One region of the Streptomyces sp. JLBT605 genome, then DNA from elsewhere that is predicted to be linked to it. Evidence: predicted binding sites of a transcription regulator. Region 1 holds the regulator's gene; the other holds the start of a gene.
The links. The regulator HspR, encoded in region 1, represses chaperone genes until heat shock. The targets are predictions, from matches to a motif close to TTGAGNNNNNNNNNCTCAA.

Region 1 (7,033 bases):
CGCCGAGCCCCAGCCGGGCAGCCAGGGCAAGTCCGAGTCCGACGAGGCGTCCGACGAGGACAGCGGTGGTCCGGACGAGGGCTGAGGCCGGCGCCGGTGAGAGTGGCATAGCAGGAGAGGAGGGACGTCGAGGATGAGCCTGAGCAGGGATGTGCTGGAGAAGGATCTCTACAAGGTCCTCGGCGTCCCGAAGGATGCCACCGAGGCGGAGATCAAGAAGGCGTACCGGAAGCTCGCCCGCGAGTACCACCCGGACGCCAACAAGTCCGACGCCTCGGCCGAGGAGCGCTTCAAGGAGATCTCCGAGGCCAATGACATCCTGGCCGATCCCAAGCGGCGCAAGGAGTACGACGAGGCCCGCGCGCTCTTCGGCAACGGCGGCTTCCGCCCGGGGCCGGGCGGCACCGGCAGCTTCAACTTCGACCTGGGCGACCTCTTCGGGGGCGCCCAGGGCGGGGGCGGGGCCGGCGGCGGTTTCGGCGGCGGCCTCGGCGACGTCTTCGGCGGCCTGTTCAACCGGGGCGCCACGCGGGCCCAGCCGCGCCGCGGCCAGGACATCGAGTCCGAGGTGACGCTCAGCTTCATCGAGGCCGTCGAGGGGGCCACGGTCCCCTTGCGGATGTCCAGCCAGGCCCCGTGCAAGGCGTGCGCCGGCACCGGCGACAAGTCGGGCACCCCCCGGGTGTGCCCGACCTGCGTCGGCACCGGCCAGGTCAGCCGGGGCGCGGGCGGTGGCTTCTCGCTCACCGACCCGTGCGCGGACTGCCGCGGCCGCGGCCTGATCGCGGAGAACCCCTGCGAGGTGTGCAAGGGCAGCGGGCGTGCCCGCTCCGCGCGCACCATGCAGGTCCGGATCCCGGCGGGCGTCAGCGACGGCCAGCGGATCCGGCTGCGCGGCAAGGGCGCGCCCGGCGAGACCGGCGGCCCGGCAGGCGACCTCTACGTCGTCGTCCATGTCGACGCCCACCCGGTCTTCGGCCGCAAGGGCGACAACCTCACCGTCACGGTGCCGATCTCCTTCGTGGAGGCGGTGCTCGGCGGCGAGGTGAAGGTGCCGACCCTGGGCGGCCCCCCGGTCACCCTCAAGGTGCCCGCGGGCACGCCCAACGGCCGGACCATGCGCGCCCGCGGCAAGGGCGCGCTGCGCAAGGACGGAACCCACGGCGATCTGCTGGTCACCGTGGAGGTCGCCGTCCCCAAGGGCCTCAGCGACAAGGCACGTGAGGCGCTGGAGTCCTATCGCGAGGCGACCGCGGGCGACGACCCGCGGGAGGAGCTCTTCCAGGCCGCGAAGGGAGCATGAGGCAATGGACGGCCGTCGTCGCAATCCGTATGAACTGACCGATGATTCGCCGGTGTACGTCATCTCGGTGGCGGCGCAGCTCTCCGGCCTGCACCCGCAGACCCTGCGGCAGTACGACCGGCTGGGCCTGGTCTCCCCGGACCGCACCGCCGGCCGGGGCCGCCGCTACTCCGCCCGCGACATCGAGCTGCTCCGCCAGGTGCAGCAGCTGTCGCAGGACGAGGGCATCAACCTCGCCGGGATCAAGCGGATCATCGAGCTGGAGAACCAGGTCGCGGCCCTCCAGCAGCGCGTCGCGGAGCTCACGGCGGCGGTCGAGGGCGCGGCGGCGGCGATGCGGCAGCGCGAGGCCCAGGTCCACGCCTCCTACCGCCGCGACCTGGTCCCCTACGACCAGGTGCAGCAGACCAGCGCACTGGTCGTCTGGCGCCCCAAGCGCCCGGAGTAGCCGCGCGGCCGTTCCCTTCACTGACTGGCGACAGGCCCGTCACCCATCAGGGTGGCGGGCCTGTTGCTGTGTGCCGCCAGCCCGTACGGTGGACGCAGAGCGCGATTCGTGCGATTTTCCCGTACGAAAGGCATCCTGGCCGCTCGAAGGAGGTGAACGGGGATGCTTCTGAGCTTCCGCGTGGCCAATCACCGGTCGATCCGGGAGGAGCAGCAACTGCTGCTGGCCCCGGTGTACGAGGCGGACCGCCCGGAGGGGACCGAGTGGGAGGCGGTGCCGGTGGCGGCGCTCTTCGGGGCGAACGCGGCGGGCAAGTCGAACGTGGTCGGCGCGCTGAAGTTCATGGCGCGGATGGTGGCGTCCTCCCACCGCGACGCGGAGCCGGGCGGCGGCGTGAGCCGAACCCCGTTCGCCCTCGACCCGGAGGCCGCCCAGGATCCCTCCTGGTACGTCGTCGATCTGCTGCTGGGCGGCGTCCGCCACACGTATGGCTTCTGCGTGGACGACGAGCGGGTCCTCGACGAGTGGCTGTACAGCTATCCACGGGGCCGGAAGCGGACGGTCTTCCAGCGCAGCGGGGACGACTTCACCTTCGGCGACGCGCTGCCCAAGCGCGAGCTGGAGCTGGTGAAGAACATCACCGAGCCCAACAGCCTGTTCGTGTCGGTGGCGGCGCGGTCCCGGCAGGAAGCGGTGCAGCCGCTTTATGCGTGGTTCACGCAGGGGCTGCGGTTCCGGGCGGGAGGGCAGCGTGACTTCCTCGGCGGTCATCTCTCGGAGATAGAGGTTCTGGAGGACCGGGAGAAGGCGCGGCGAGTGGTCTCCCTGCTTCGAGCCGCGGACCTCGGTATCGAGGATGTCGGAGTGGAGGAGGTGGAACAGCCTCCGCTTGGAGCCGGGCGACACTACACACCTGACGTCGTGACTGAGTGGGTTCATCTCACGCTCGGGCGGCCGGCACGTGTCTGGGTCGACCAACGAGGCCGCGAGGGCACGGTGCGCTTGGACATCAACGACCAGTCGGCGGGCACGCGCGCTCTTCTGGACTACGCCGGTCCCGTGCTCGGCGCGCTGGACGAGGGCGGCCTCCTCGTCGTGGACGAGGTCGACTCCAGCCTGCATCCCCGGCTCACCACTCACCTGATCAAGCTCTTCCAGGACCCGGCAAGCAACCCACACGGCGCCCAGCTGCTGCTCACCACGCATGACGCGAGCCTGCTGGGTCGCAGCGGCGGCGAGGACATCCTCAAGCGGGACCAGGTGTGGTTCGTGGAGAAGGACGAGTACGGCGAGACGACGCTCTTCCCGCTCTCGGATTTCAAACCGCGTCAGGAGGAGAACCGGGAGCGCCGGTATCTCGGGGGCAGTTACGGCGCGGTGCCGTTCCTGAGCGATGAACGTTTCGTGGCGGCGGTGGCTGCCAGGGGGAGGGCGACGAAGGATGGCGAGGACGCCGAAGAGTAGCGGCGGACGGCGCCCCGCCTTCGAGTCTGACGTCTCGCGGCGGCCGGGGACGCGACGGGGCCGGGAGCGTCTGCTGATCGTCTGCGACGGCGAGGTGACGGAGCCGGACTACTTACGGGGGCTGGTCAGCCACCTCAGCAATCCCGCCGTCACCGTGCGGGTGAAGACGAAGTCATGCTCGCCGACGCAGCTTGTCGCCTACGCGGCGGGGGAACGGGACCGCAGCCGCGAGGACTTCGACCAGGTCTGGTGCGTGTTCGACGTGGACGAGTACGACGTGGCCGAGGCGGTGCGGGCGGCGCGCAGGGCGGGCATCCATCTCGCGGTGTCGAATCCCTGCTTCGAGCTCTGGCTCATCCTCCACTTCCGCACGCACACCACCCATGCGGCCGGCTACAAGGAGCTGGTGCCGCACCTGAAACGGCATGTGCCGGGCTACGACAAGGCGCGCCTGGACTTCCGGGATTACGAGGGCGGGTGGCGAGACGCCGGCAGACGCGCCCGTGCCCTGGCCGAGGCGGGCCAGGAGCACCTCAGCAATCCCTCCACCGGTATGTGGGCGCTTGTGGACCGCATCGCAGGCGAGTGAACCGCGCCTGGGGCTGGTCCGTTCATGCCCATGGGCGTCGGGCCTTCCGGCCGATCTCGCACCAGACGATCTTGGCCGCCGTTCCCCACAGCTCTCCCTTGAGCGGGAAGGTGCTCCAGGTGTCGGCGAGCGCGGTCACCATCAGCAGCCCGCGCCCGCTCTCGCCGTCCTCGTCCGGGTGATCAGGGTCCTTGAAGACCAGCGGCGCCGGGCTGTTGTCCCAGACCATGAGCCGCAGCTTCCCCTCGTCGGTCCAGCTGATCCGCATATCGGCTTCGCCGCCGGAGTGCACGATCGCGTTGGTCAGCAGCTCGCTGGCCAACAGCTCGGCCCGCTCGATGAGTTCCGGAAGATCGTGCACGACGAGCGCGGTACGGAGGGAGGCTCTGGCGACGCTGACGGCACGCGGATCGTTGGGGATGTGGAGGGAGTACTCGAAGGGGGCGATGTCCTGGGCTGGGTTGGGCATACGGGCCTCCTGTGGGCACGCTTGAGCCGTGACGCTTCGCTGTGTGAGCGGCGCAACACCCAACGTAGGACCAACTTGTTGGTCCTACAACCCGGTTCCTGATTCTTCGCCCGATCGTGGCGAGGCGTGGCACAGTGGCGCTGCAAGTGCTGAGAGGAAGAGACGTTCATGCCGCGGAGAAGCAAACCCACCCTCCGGCAAGAGAGGTTGGGCGCCGAGCTGAGGAAGCTGCGCGAGGGTGCGGGCATCACTACAGGCGAGGCGGCTCAGACGGCCGGCATGAGGCAGAGCGACCTGTCCAACGTTGAGGCGGGTCGCCAAGCGGTGAGTGCGGAACGCGTGGGGGCGCTGGCGGCGCACTACGGCGTGACGGATACGGCGTTGGTTGATGCGCTTGCAGCGATGACGGGGCGACGCCAGCGCGGTTGGTGGGAGCAGTACCGGGGCACGGTTGGTGACCCGCTACTCGACCTTGCGGAGCTTGAGCACCACGCTCGTGCCCTCAGGCTTTACGAGGTGATGCACATTCCGGGTCTTTTTCAGACAGCGGAACACAGCTGTGCGCTCTTCGCTAACGCCCCGTATCAGGTGTCCCGCGAACTCGTCGAGGTACTCACGGAGTTCCGCCAGAAGCGACGTCACGTGCTGGACCGCGACGACTCTCCTGAGGTCAGCGTGGTCATCCACGAAGCGGCACTTCGCATCATGGTGGGTGATCGCGGGGTTGCTCGCAGGCAGTTGGAGCTGCTCTTGCAGGAATCCGATCGGTCCACTGTGAGCATGCGGGTGATTCCCTTCGCTCGTGAAGGATTCTCGGGCGGGTTCTCGATGCTCTACGCGGAAGCTTCCGTGCGGCAGCTCGACACCGCTCACTTCGATATCGTTCACGGCAGTGTCTTCGTGGATGCGGAAGAAGAGCTGCTGAGGCATCGGGAAGCCTTCAGGGCCTGGCTGGGCGTGGCGTTGTCCGAGGACGAGTCGCGCGACCTCATCAACAACATCACTCGAGAGCTGTGAGGACGGCGGTGACGACGTTGTACTGGCGGAAGAGCTCGTTCTCGGGTGATGGGCCGAACAACAACTGCGTGGAGCTCGGCGCAGCCGACCTCGTCGTACGGCTCCGGGAGAGCGACGAGCCCGCCAACATCGTCACCACCACCCCGCGCCCGCTCGGCGCCTTCCTGCGGGCCGTGAAGGCCGGGCGGTTCGACCGGCTGGCCTAGCCGGGGGTGTGCCGGGCGCGACGGGCACGGAATGCCTACCGGCGTAGGGTTCGCTCGCGGCGGGAGACGGCGTGGCACTGTGGCTGCTCAACCACCTCAGTACGGCGGTGCTGACGCTGCTGGTCGTGGGCGGGGTGGTGAGCCTCGCCGTGGCGGGGGCGCTGCTGGTGCGCCGCTGGCGTCCGCAGCTCGCCGACGGCAGGCACAACGACATGGTGGGCGTGGTGCTCGGCATGTTCGGCGCGATCTACGGCATCATCCTCGCCTTCGTGATCGTCACGCTGTGGGAGCAGCTGGAGGAGACCGAGACGACGGTCGCCGCCGAGGCCACCCACGTCTCGCTGGTCGTCCGCGACGCGGAGGCCTTTCCGCCGGAGCCGCGGGCGCGGGTGTACGCGGCCGTCGACGGCTATCTGCACGGCGTGGTGGAGAAGCAGTGGCCGCTCATGCGGGACGGTCACGCACGGCACAGCGTCACCTCGCCGCAGGTGCGGGCCCTCTATGAGGCGCTGCGCGGCTATGAGCCGTCCACCGAGATGGAGCGGACGTTCTATGAGCACGCCATCGACAGCCTGGGTGATGTGGCCGGGCAGCGCCGGCAGCGGCTGGAGATGGCGGGGAAGCAGCTGCCGCCGCTGCTCCAGGCGCTGGTCTTCGGCGGCGCGCTGGTGATCGTCCCGCTGACCTTCCTGTACGGCATCCGGAGCCGGACGATGCAGCTGCTGTTCGTCGGGTCGGTGGCGGCGCTGATCGGGTTCAGCCTGCTGCTGGTCATCGTGTTGGACCGGCCGTTCGCGGGCGACCTGTGTGTGAGCCCGGCGCCGTACAAGCAGGCCGCGCTGGCCCGGTTCTGGGGCGGGGCACGGTAGGCGCGTCGGGCCGGTTCGGGCGCACCATGGAAGTACGGCATGCAGGACGCCATAAGGCACATCTGACGTACGGAGGTGTCGCCATGCTGGAGGTCAAGACGACGCGGAAGCCTGACGAGAAGCTCGATTTCCCGCGGGGTCACCTGGAGACCATGCACCTGAGCGGGCTGGATTTCTCCGTGGCCACCTTTGAGCCGGGCTGGCGCTGGTCGGAGAGTGTGGGTCCGATCGTGGGCACCAAGACCTGCCAGGCCAGCCACCACATTTTCATGGTCCAGGGCCGGATGCGGGTCCGAATGGACGACGGCAGTGAGTCCGAGGTCTCGGCCGGTGACGTCTGCGTGATCTCGCCGGGACACGACGCCTGGGTGATCGGCGACCAGACGTGCGTGGCCTACGACATGGCCAGCGGGCTGGCGGCGGAGATCGCCAAGGCCGAGGGCGCCAAGTAGCGACGAGGTGGTCTGAGCATGAAGTTCATGCAGGTCATCGAGTACGAGACATCGAAGGAAGACGAGATGTCCCGGCTCATGGACGAATGGATGATGGCCACCGAGGGCCGGCGGACGGTGACGCGTGAGTTCCACACGCGGGATCGGGAGAAGCCGAAGCACTACATGGACATCGTCGAGTTCCCGTCGTACGAGAAGGCGATGGTCAACAACGAC
Region 2 (7,033 bases), 2.5 Mb from region 1:
ACAGCGGCAGTGACAGTGCCGACTCCATGGGCATGTCGGCGTCGGTGAGCTGGGCCCGGTCGGAGTTCCAGAAGCGGTCGGCGACGGGGATGGACAGTCCTTCGCCGCGCGGCAGCTGTACCGCCGAGGAGCCGCGGTCGGTGCCGGTGACCGGCCAGGACAGGCTGCGCTCGGCGGTGCCGGTGGAGGTGGCGGAGACGCGGAGCCGGCCGCGCTCGGCGCGGGCGGTGAAGGTCAGCCCGCGCTCCGGATAGCTCCAGCGGGCGCCGTCCCGGGTGGCGGTCACCGGGCCGGGGGTGCCGAGACCGGTGTCGGTGCGGCCGGCGGCAAGGCCGGCGGCAGGACCGGACAGCTCCAGGGCCCGGCCCCGGCCGGTGTGGGCGGTGATCCGCAGCGAGGTGGTGTCGACGGTGACGGTGCCGCCGTGCACCGGGAGGGTCACCAGGTGGCCGTGGACGCGGGCCGGGGCCGAGGCCCCCGGCGCGGCGGCCGCCGGCCCGGCCTCGGCGGTGGAGACGAAGGGGACGCAGGCCAGGGTCGCCGCCAGGACCACGGCGGCGGCACGGGTGGTACGGGCGGTGTGGGATGAGGTCTCGATGCTCATGGGATGTTGATAACGAGCGGTGGTAAGAGGCTTTCTAAGAAAGCCGCTTGGGAACCCGCCGGTGAGACCGGTCAGGCCGGGCGCTGGGCGGGCGGAGCGGCGGTGGGCGGGGCGGGGCGGGCATCGGGGAACCGCAGCCGGAAGCAGGCCCCGCCCCCCTCGGGCCGCTCGGCGGTGAGTTCGGCGCCGTGGGCGCGGGCGATCTGTCGGGCCATCGCGAGCCCGAGGCCGGACCCGGGCAGGGCGCGGGCGGCGCGGGAGCGGTAGAAGCGGTCGAAGACGTAGGGCAGGTCCTCGGCGGCGATGCCGGGTCCGTGGTCGCGGACGGTCAGGTCCAGGGTCCGGCCGGAGGCGGTCAGCCGCACCTCGACCGGGGCGTCGGGCGGGCTGAACTTGGCGGCGTTGTCGAGCAGGTTGGCCAGCAGCCGGGCCAGCCGCGCCGGGACGCCGTACACCACGCACTCCTCCAGCTCGGTACCGAAGGGGGTGTCCGGCCAGTGGCCGCGGGCCTCCTCGGCGCAGCGGGCCACCAGTCGGTCCAGCCGGAGCGGCTCCACCAGCGGCTGCGGCTCCTCGTCCCTGGCCAGCTCGATCAGGTCGTTGACCAGCCCGGTCACCTCGCGCAGCTGGCGGCCGAGGGCGCCGGCGGCGCGTTCGCGCTGGGCGGGGTTGAGCCGGTCGGCGCGGGCGAGCAGTTCGGCGTTGGTGCGCAGCGCGGTGAGCGGGGTGCGCAGTTCGTGGGAGGCGTCGGCGACCAGGCGGCGCTGGGCGGCGACGGATTGTTCCAGCTCGCCGAGCATGGTGTTGAAGCTGTCCGCGAGCCGGGTGACTTCGTCCTGGCGGCGGGCCTTCGCGGCGGGGAGTTCGATGCGGTGGGCGGGGTCCCGGGTGGCGGCGATCCGCTCGGCGGTGGCGGTCAGCCGGGTGACCGGGGCCAGCGCCGCGCGGGAGGCGAGGTAGCCGAGGACGGCGGCGAGCAGCACCCCGGCGGCGCCGACCGCGGCGAGCAGCCGGCCCGCCTGCTCGACGCCCTGGTCGACGGTGTCGGAGCGGATGGCCAGTTGGAGCGCGCGCCGGCCGGGCCGCGGGGTGGTGAGCATCCGCATCCGGTGGCCGCGCAGGGTGATGTCGCTGTAGTAGGCGGCGCGGGTGCCCGCCGCGACCTGGCGGGTGGCGTCGCCGACCGGCAGCACGAGCTCTTCGGCGTTCTCGCCGGTCCGACCGCCACGGCCGCCCGGGGTGCCGGTGCGCTCGGTGACGATCTGCGCGCAGGCGGGGGCGGCCAGCCAGACGCACTCCCCGTACAGTGCTCCCGGTCCCTCGCCGCGTTTCTCGTTGCTGATGAGGGTGGCCTGCTGGGTGAGCTGGAGGTCCAGCTGGCGCACCAGCTCGTGGCGGATGACGGCGTACGCGGCGGCGCAGCCGCCGAGGGCCACCAGCGCCACGGCGGCGGAGGTGATCAGGGCCAGCCGGGTGCGCAGCGGTCTGCGGCCGGGCCGGGGCAGCCGCAGCCGGCGGCGGGGCCGGCGGGTGTGTGCGGTGGTCACCGCTGCGCCAGTTCGTAGCCGATGCCGTGCACGGTGTGGACCAGCCTTGGGGCGCCGCCGGCCTCCAGTTTGCGGCGCAGATAGCCGATGTAGACGGCGAGCGAGTTGGAGCCGGGGCCGAAGTCGGCGCCCCACACCCGCTCCTGGATCAGCTCGCGCGGCAGCACCTGGCCCGGGTGGCGGAGGAAGACCTCCAGCAGCGCGAACTCGGTCCGGGTGAACTCCAGCCGCCGCCCGGCGCGGACCCCGGTGCGGCTGGTGGCGTCCACGGTCAGGTCGGCGAAGGACAGCACCGCGTCGGCCGTCTGCTGCGGTGCGTCGTCGGGCGCGGCCCGGCGCAGCAGCGCGCGCAGCCGGGCCAGCAGCTCGTCGAGCGCGAACGGCTTGACGAGATAGTCGTCGGCGCCGGCGTCCAGACCCGCCACCCGGTCGCTGATCTGGTCCAGGGCGGTGAGCACCAGGACCGGGGTGCGGTCGCCCAGTCCGCGCAGCCTGCGGCAGACGCCCAGCCCGTCCAGCACGGGCATGGCCACGTCCAGCACGATGGCGTCGGGCGGCTCGGCGGCCACCGAGGACAGGGCCGTCAGCCCGTCGGCGGCCTCGCGCACGGTGTATCCCTCGACGGCCAGCCCGTCGACGACGGCGGCCCGGACGTCGGGGTCGTCGTCGACGACCAGCACGGCCTTGGCGGCGGCAGACATCAGCGGGGCCTCCCGAAGCGGGCATGGATGTGTCCATACCCTGCCAGAAGCGGTTCTTAGATCCTTCTTAGAGCGGGCGCCACGGGGCGCGTACAGGGGCGGGCCACCGCCCCGAGGGGAGCGGTGGCCCGTCCTGCGTCCGCAACTGGGCTACGCGGCGTTCTTCACCTTGCCGGTGACCACCGGGCCGTCGTGCTCCATCCAGTGCTCGTCGAGGGTGATCAGCCGCATCCGCAGCGACTCCTCCGGCTCCCTCACCCGGTCCTTGAGGGTGGGCACGCTCACCGTGATGCTCTTCTTCCCGGCGGGGATCTCCAAGTACAGGTACGGCTCGCCCTCGTCCATCACCTTCGACAGCGGCCGGGCCGGGTTCGGCGACTGGCCGAAGGCGTCCTTCAGCCACCGCCGGTCGACGTCCTTGGTGGACAGTTCCTTGCCGCCGCGCACCGGCAGCAGCTTGAACCGGACCTCGATCTTCATGTCGGCGGGCTGGGAGAGCGACACCCGCCAGCTCAGCCGCTTGCCCTCGGTGACCCGGTCCGCGACCGGCTTCACGGTGGCCTTGGGCATCTTGTCGTCGTTCAGCGCGGTCACCCCGCCGTGGTAGGCGCCGACGACCGTGCCGCGGACCGCCTTGACGCTGACGTCGTGCGAGTAGTCCAGGTCGTAGCGGGTGTTGCCGCGCACCGTGACCGGCACGTCGAGTTCGTGGCCGCCCGGATGGACCGTCACCGTGCGGGTGGTGGACTTCCCCGTGAGCGAGTCGATGGTGAACACCCGCACCTGGCCGACGCCCTCGCCGGTCACCCGCACCGGGACACGGTAGGTCCGGGTCCCGGAGTCGCCTTCCTTGACCGTCAGCCGGCCGACATCGACCCGCGTCAGCGCGGTCGGGTGGGCTTCGGGGGTGCCGGGGCGCCAGCCCCAGGCGTCCATCAGCCAGGCCTTCCCGGACCGGTTGCGCCAGGTCAGCTCCACGCTCTTGACCTGCTTCAGGTCCAGGCCGCCGCGGACGGCGGCGGTCAGCGGCACGCGGGCCTCGCGCGCCCAGTAGGAGGTGGTGCGGTCGGTTCCCGGCAGTCCGTCGAGGCGCACCCGGCCGAGGTTCGCCTTCCGCCCGGCGGTGTCGGTGAGGGTGACGTCCGCCTGGGTGCCGGTGGTGTTCGGGGGCACGATCAGCCGCAGGGCCAGTGACTCGGCGCCTGCCACGGAGACCGGGCGCGCGGGGCGCATGCTCGTCGTGGCACCCGGCCGTGACCAGCTCATCGCCATCGCGTACCGCGCGGGTTCCGGCCCCATCCAACCGGCGAAGTGCGGCGACGCGCCGGGCTTGTCCGGCGGCAGGCAGGCCTTGGCCGGGTCGCGGTCCACCTGCCGGCACAGCCGGCCGCCGTCGATGGCAAGGGAGGTGTCCGGGACGATCACCGGCGTGCGGTTGGCGCCGAGGGCGTGGGTGGCCACCCGTGCGGGGTCCGCCGAGGGCGCGCGCCGGTTCGAGCCGTCCAGCAGCGGGCGCACCCGGTCGTCGCCGTCGAGGAACAGCCGGGCCGCGGCCGCGATGTAGGTGGCGCCGGCGGCGTGCTGCTGGTCGGCGGTGAGACGGGTCCTGGTGCCCCGCTTGCAGACCGCGTCCGGCTCGTCGTTGCCCCAGTCGTCCTCGGCCGGCGCGGTCGACTTGCCCGGCGTCCACTCGGTGTTGAAGAAGTTGTGGTTGGCGCCGTTGACGTAGACCGCGCTGTGCAGGGCGGTGCCGCGGCTGACGCCGCGCGTGCCGTCGACGTAGATCTGGCCCTGCAGATCGGAGACGTCGCCGTCGCAGCCCGGCAGGATGGTCATGGAGGGCACGTCGGGCACCGGGTTCTGCCCGAAGAGGGTGGGGCCTATCAGCACGTTGCCGCGGATGTTCCAGCGCACCGGGCCGTGGTAGCCGTCCTCGTCCGCGGGCGGCTGGTTGAGGCTGTCGAGCGCGGCCCGGTTGACGCCCTCCCCGCCCCGGGAGTGGCCGACGAGGAGCACGCGGTCCAGGTCGGCGGGGGCGGACTCGCGCACGGCCTTCGGCGCGCCGGACAGGTCGGCGGCCCACTGGGCCCAGTGGGCGAGGTGCTGCCGCACCAGGGACGAGCGGGCCTGCGCGCCGCCGTCCACCGCGGTCTCGTCCTGCCCGTTGATGCCGTTGGCGGAGATCGACACCGTCACATAGCCCTGGGAGGCCAGGAGTTTCTGGTCCTTGAGATAGCCGCGGTAGCTCGGCACCGGCCGCATGCCGTTCTTGCAGGGCCAGCCGATGTCCTCGCTGCCACGGGCGTTGAAGCAGGTGTAGTGGCGGCCGTGCAGGAACAGCGCCAGCGGCCGGCGGCCGGGGGCGTCGGTGGGCGCCACCACGGTGGCGCGCATCTCCACCGGGGCGCGGAAGCCGGGCAGCTTCACCGACTTCAGGTCGTACTCGCCGCTGGTGGTGCGGTAGTGGCCCGGGACGCCGGGGTCGACCTCGCCTGCTGGCGGGAGGGCCGGCAGCCGGGGTGGCGTGCCGGGGCGCAGCGGGTGCGGGGTCCGGGCGGCCCCGGCCGCGTCCAGGCGGCGCCCGCCGGCCAGCACCTTCAGCTCCGTCTCGGGCCCGAGCCGCGCGTCGCCGAGCGCCAGCCGGAAGCCGCGCCGGTCGCCGTCGGCGGTCGGCCGGCCCAGCAGCCGGTCCCCGGCGTAGAACTCTACGCGCGCGTCGCCCACGGGTACCGGGTCGGGCGAGCGCCACACCAGCTGCCTGCCGGCGCCGGTGCCGGTGATCTGCCAGCCGGCCGGAAGGGTGCCGCCGGGGTTCCCCGGTGGTGCCGACAGCCGTGGTCCGGCGGCTCGGCTCCCGTCCGCCGACTCCGGCGACGCGTGTGCCAAACCGGGCGTCCCCGCCGCCAGCGCGAGCACCGCCGCGGTGGCGGTCACCATGCGCGGGACACGGATCAAGGTGGTCCTCCTTGTCATCAGCCCTGCCCAAGCACCCCGGAGATCTCCGGGAGCTCCCCCACTCCGGGGAGACGGTGACTGATCACCAGGGGTTGCCTCGTGCCGCGCGGTGCCGTCCGAAACCCATCCGCAACCCGCCCAGACCCCCAGCTTTGACAATGGTCGACTCAGGTTTTATTACAGAAGTCAGGAAGGCCAGTGGGAGTCGGGTGGAGGCGGTCACGCCGACGCGGAGGTGGAGGAGGGAGTAGGGACATGGCACGCGCAGTCGGTATTGACCTCGGCACCACGAACTCCGTGGTGAGCGTGTTGGAGGGCGGCGAGCCCACGGTCATCTCCAGCAACGAGGGCGCCCGGACGACCCCGTCGGTGGTGGCCTTCGCCAAGGGCGGTGACGTCCTGGTCGGCGAGATCGCCAAGCGCCAGGCGGTGACGAACGTGGAGCGCACCGCCCGTTCGGTCAAGCGGCACATGGGCGATACCGGGTGGCGCTTCCCGGAGACCGGCGACATCGACGGCAAGCACTACGCCGCCCAGGAGATCTCGGCCCGGGTGCTGCAGAAGCTGAAGCGGGACGCCGAGGCGTACCTCGGTGAGCAGGTGACGGACGCGGTGATCACGGTGCCCGCGTACTTCAACGACGCGCAGCGCACCGCCACCAAGGAGGCCGGTGAGATCGCCGGGCTGAAGGTGCTGCGGATCATCAACGAGCCGACGGCCGCGGCGCTCGCCTACGGGCTGGACAAGGAGAACGACCAGACGATCCTCGTCTTCGACCTGGGCGGCGGGACCTTCGACGTGTCGCTGCTGGAGATCGGCGAGGGTGTGGTCGAGGTGAAGTCCACCAACGGCGACACCCGGCTCGGCGGCGACGACTGGGACCAGCGGATCGTGGACCACCTGGTCAAGCGGTTCAAGGACGGCTACGGGGTGGACCTGTCGAAGGACAAGATGGCCACCCAGCGGCTGCGCGAGGCGGCCGAGCGGGCGAAGATCGAGCTGTCGGCCGCCACCGAGACCACCATCAACCTGCCGTACATCAGCGCCTCGCCCGAGGGCCCGCTGCACCTGGAGGAGAAGCTCACCCGCGCCCAGTTCCAGCAGCTCACCGCGGACCTGCTGGAGCGCTGCACGGCGCCGTTCCACAACGCGATCAAGGACGCCAGGATCGAGGTCTCCGACATCGACCACGTGATCCTGGTGGGTGGTTCGACGCGGATGCCCGC

Region 2: a site for HspR is predicted at 5,960-5,978, ahead of dnaK (molecular chaperone DnaK). Genes of this name have one in related genera too.

What each region holds. Positions count from the first base shown of each region.
Region 1 is NZ_CM177087.1:3,552,299-3,559,331, forward strand. Features, by position in the region: gene grpE (nucleotide exchange factor GrpE) at 1-85, shown strand, start outside; gene dnaJ (molecular chaperone DnaJ) at 134-1,303, shown strand; gene AC4BDD_RS15405 (heat shock protein transcriptional repressor HspR) at 1,308-1,751, shown strand; gene AC4BDD_RS15410 (AAA family ATPase) at 1,914-3,215, shown strand; gene AC4BDD_RS15415 (RloB family protein) at 3,193-3,804, shown strand; gene AC4BDD_RS15420 (ATP-binding protein) at 3,827-4,273, opposite strand; gene AC4BDD_RS15425 (helix-turn-helix domain-containing protein) at 4,481-5,290, shown strand; gene AC4BDD_RS15430 (DUF397 domain-containing protein) at 5,299-5,496, shown strand; gene AC4BDD_RS15435 (bestrophin-like domain) at 5,568-6,365, shown strand; gene AC4BDD_RS15440 (cupin domain-containing protein) at 6,449-6,817, shown strand; gene AC4BDD_RS15445 (hypothetical protein) at 6,836-7,033, shown strand, end outside.
Region 2 is NZ_CM177087.1:6,047,175-6,054,207, reverse strand. Features, by position in the region: gene AC4BDD_RS26515 (glycoside hydrolase) at 1-604, opposite strand, end outside; gene AC4BDD_RS26510 (sensor histidine kinase) at 676-2,085, opposite strand; gene AC4BDD_RS26505 (response regulator transcription factor) at 2,148-2,852, opposite strand; gene AC4BDD_RS26500 (alpha/beta hydrolase) at 3,003-5,807, opposite strand; gene dnaK (molecular chaperone DnaK) at 6,063-7,033, shown strand, end outside.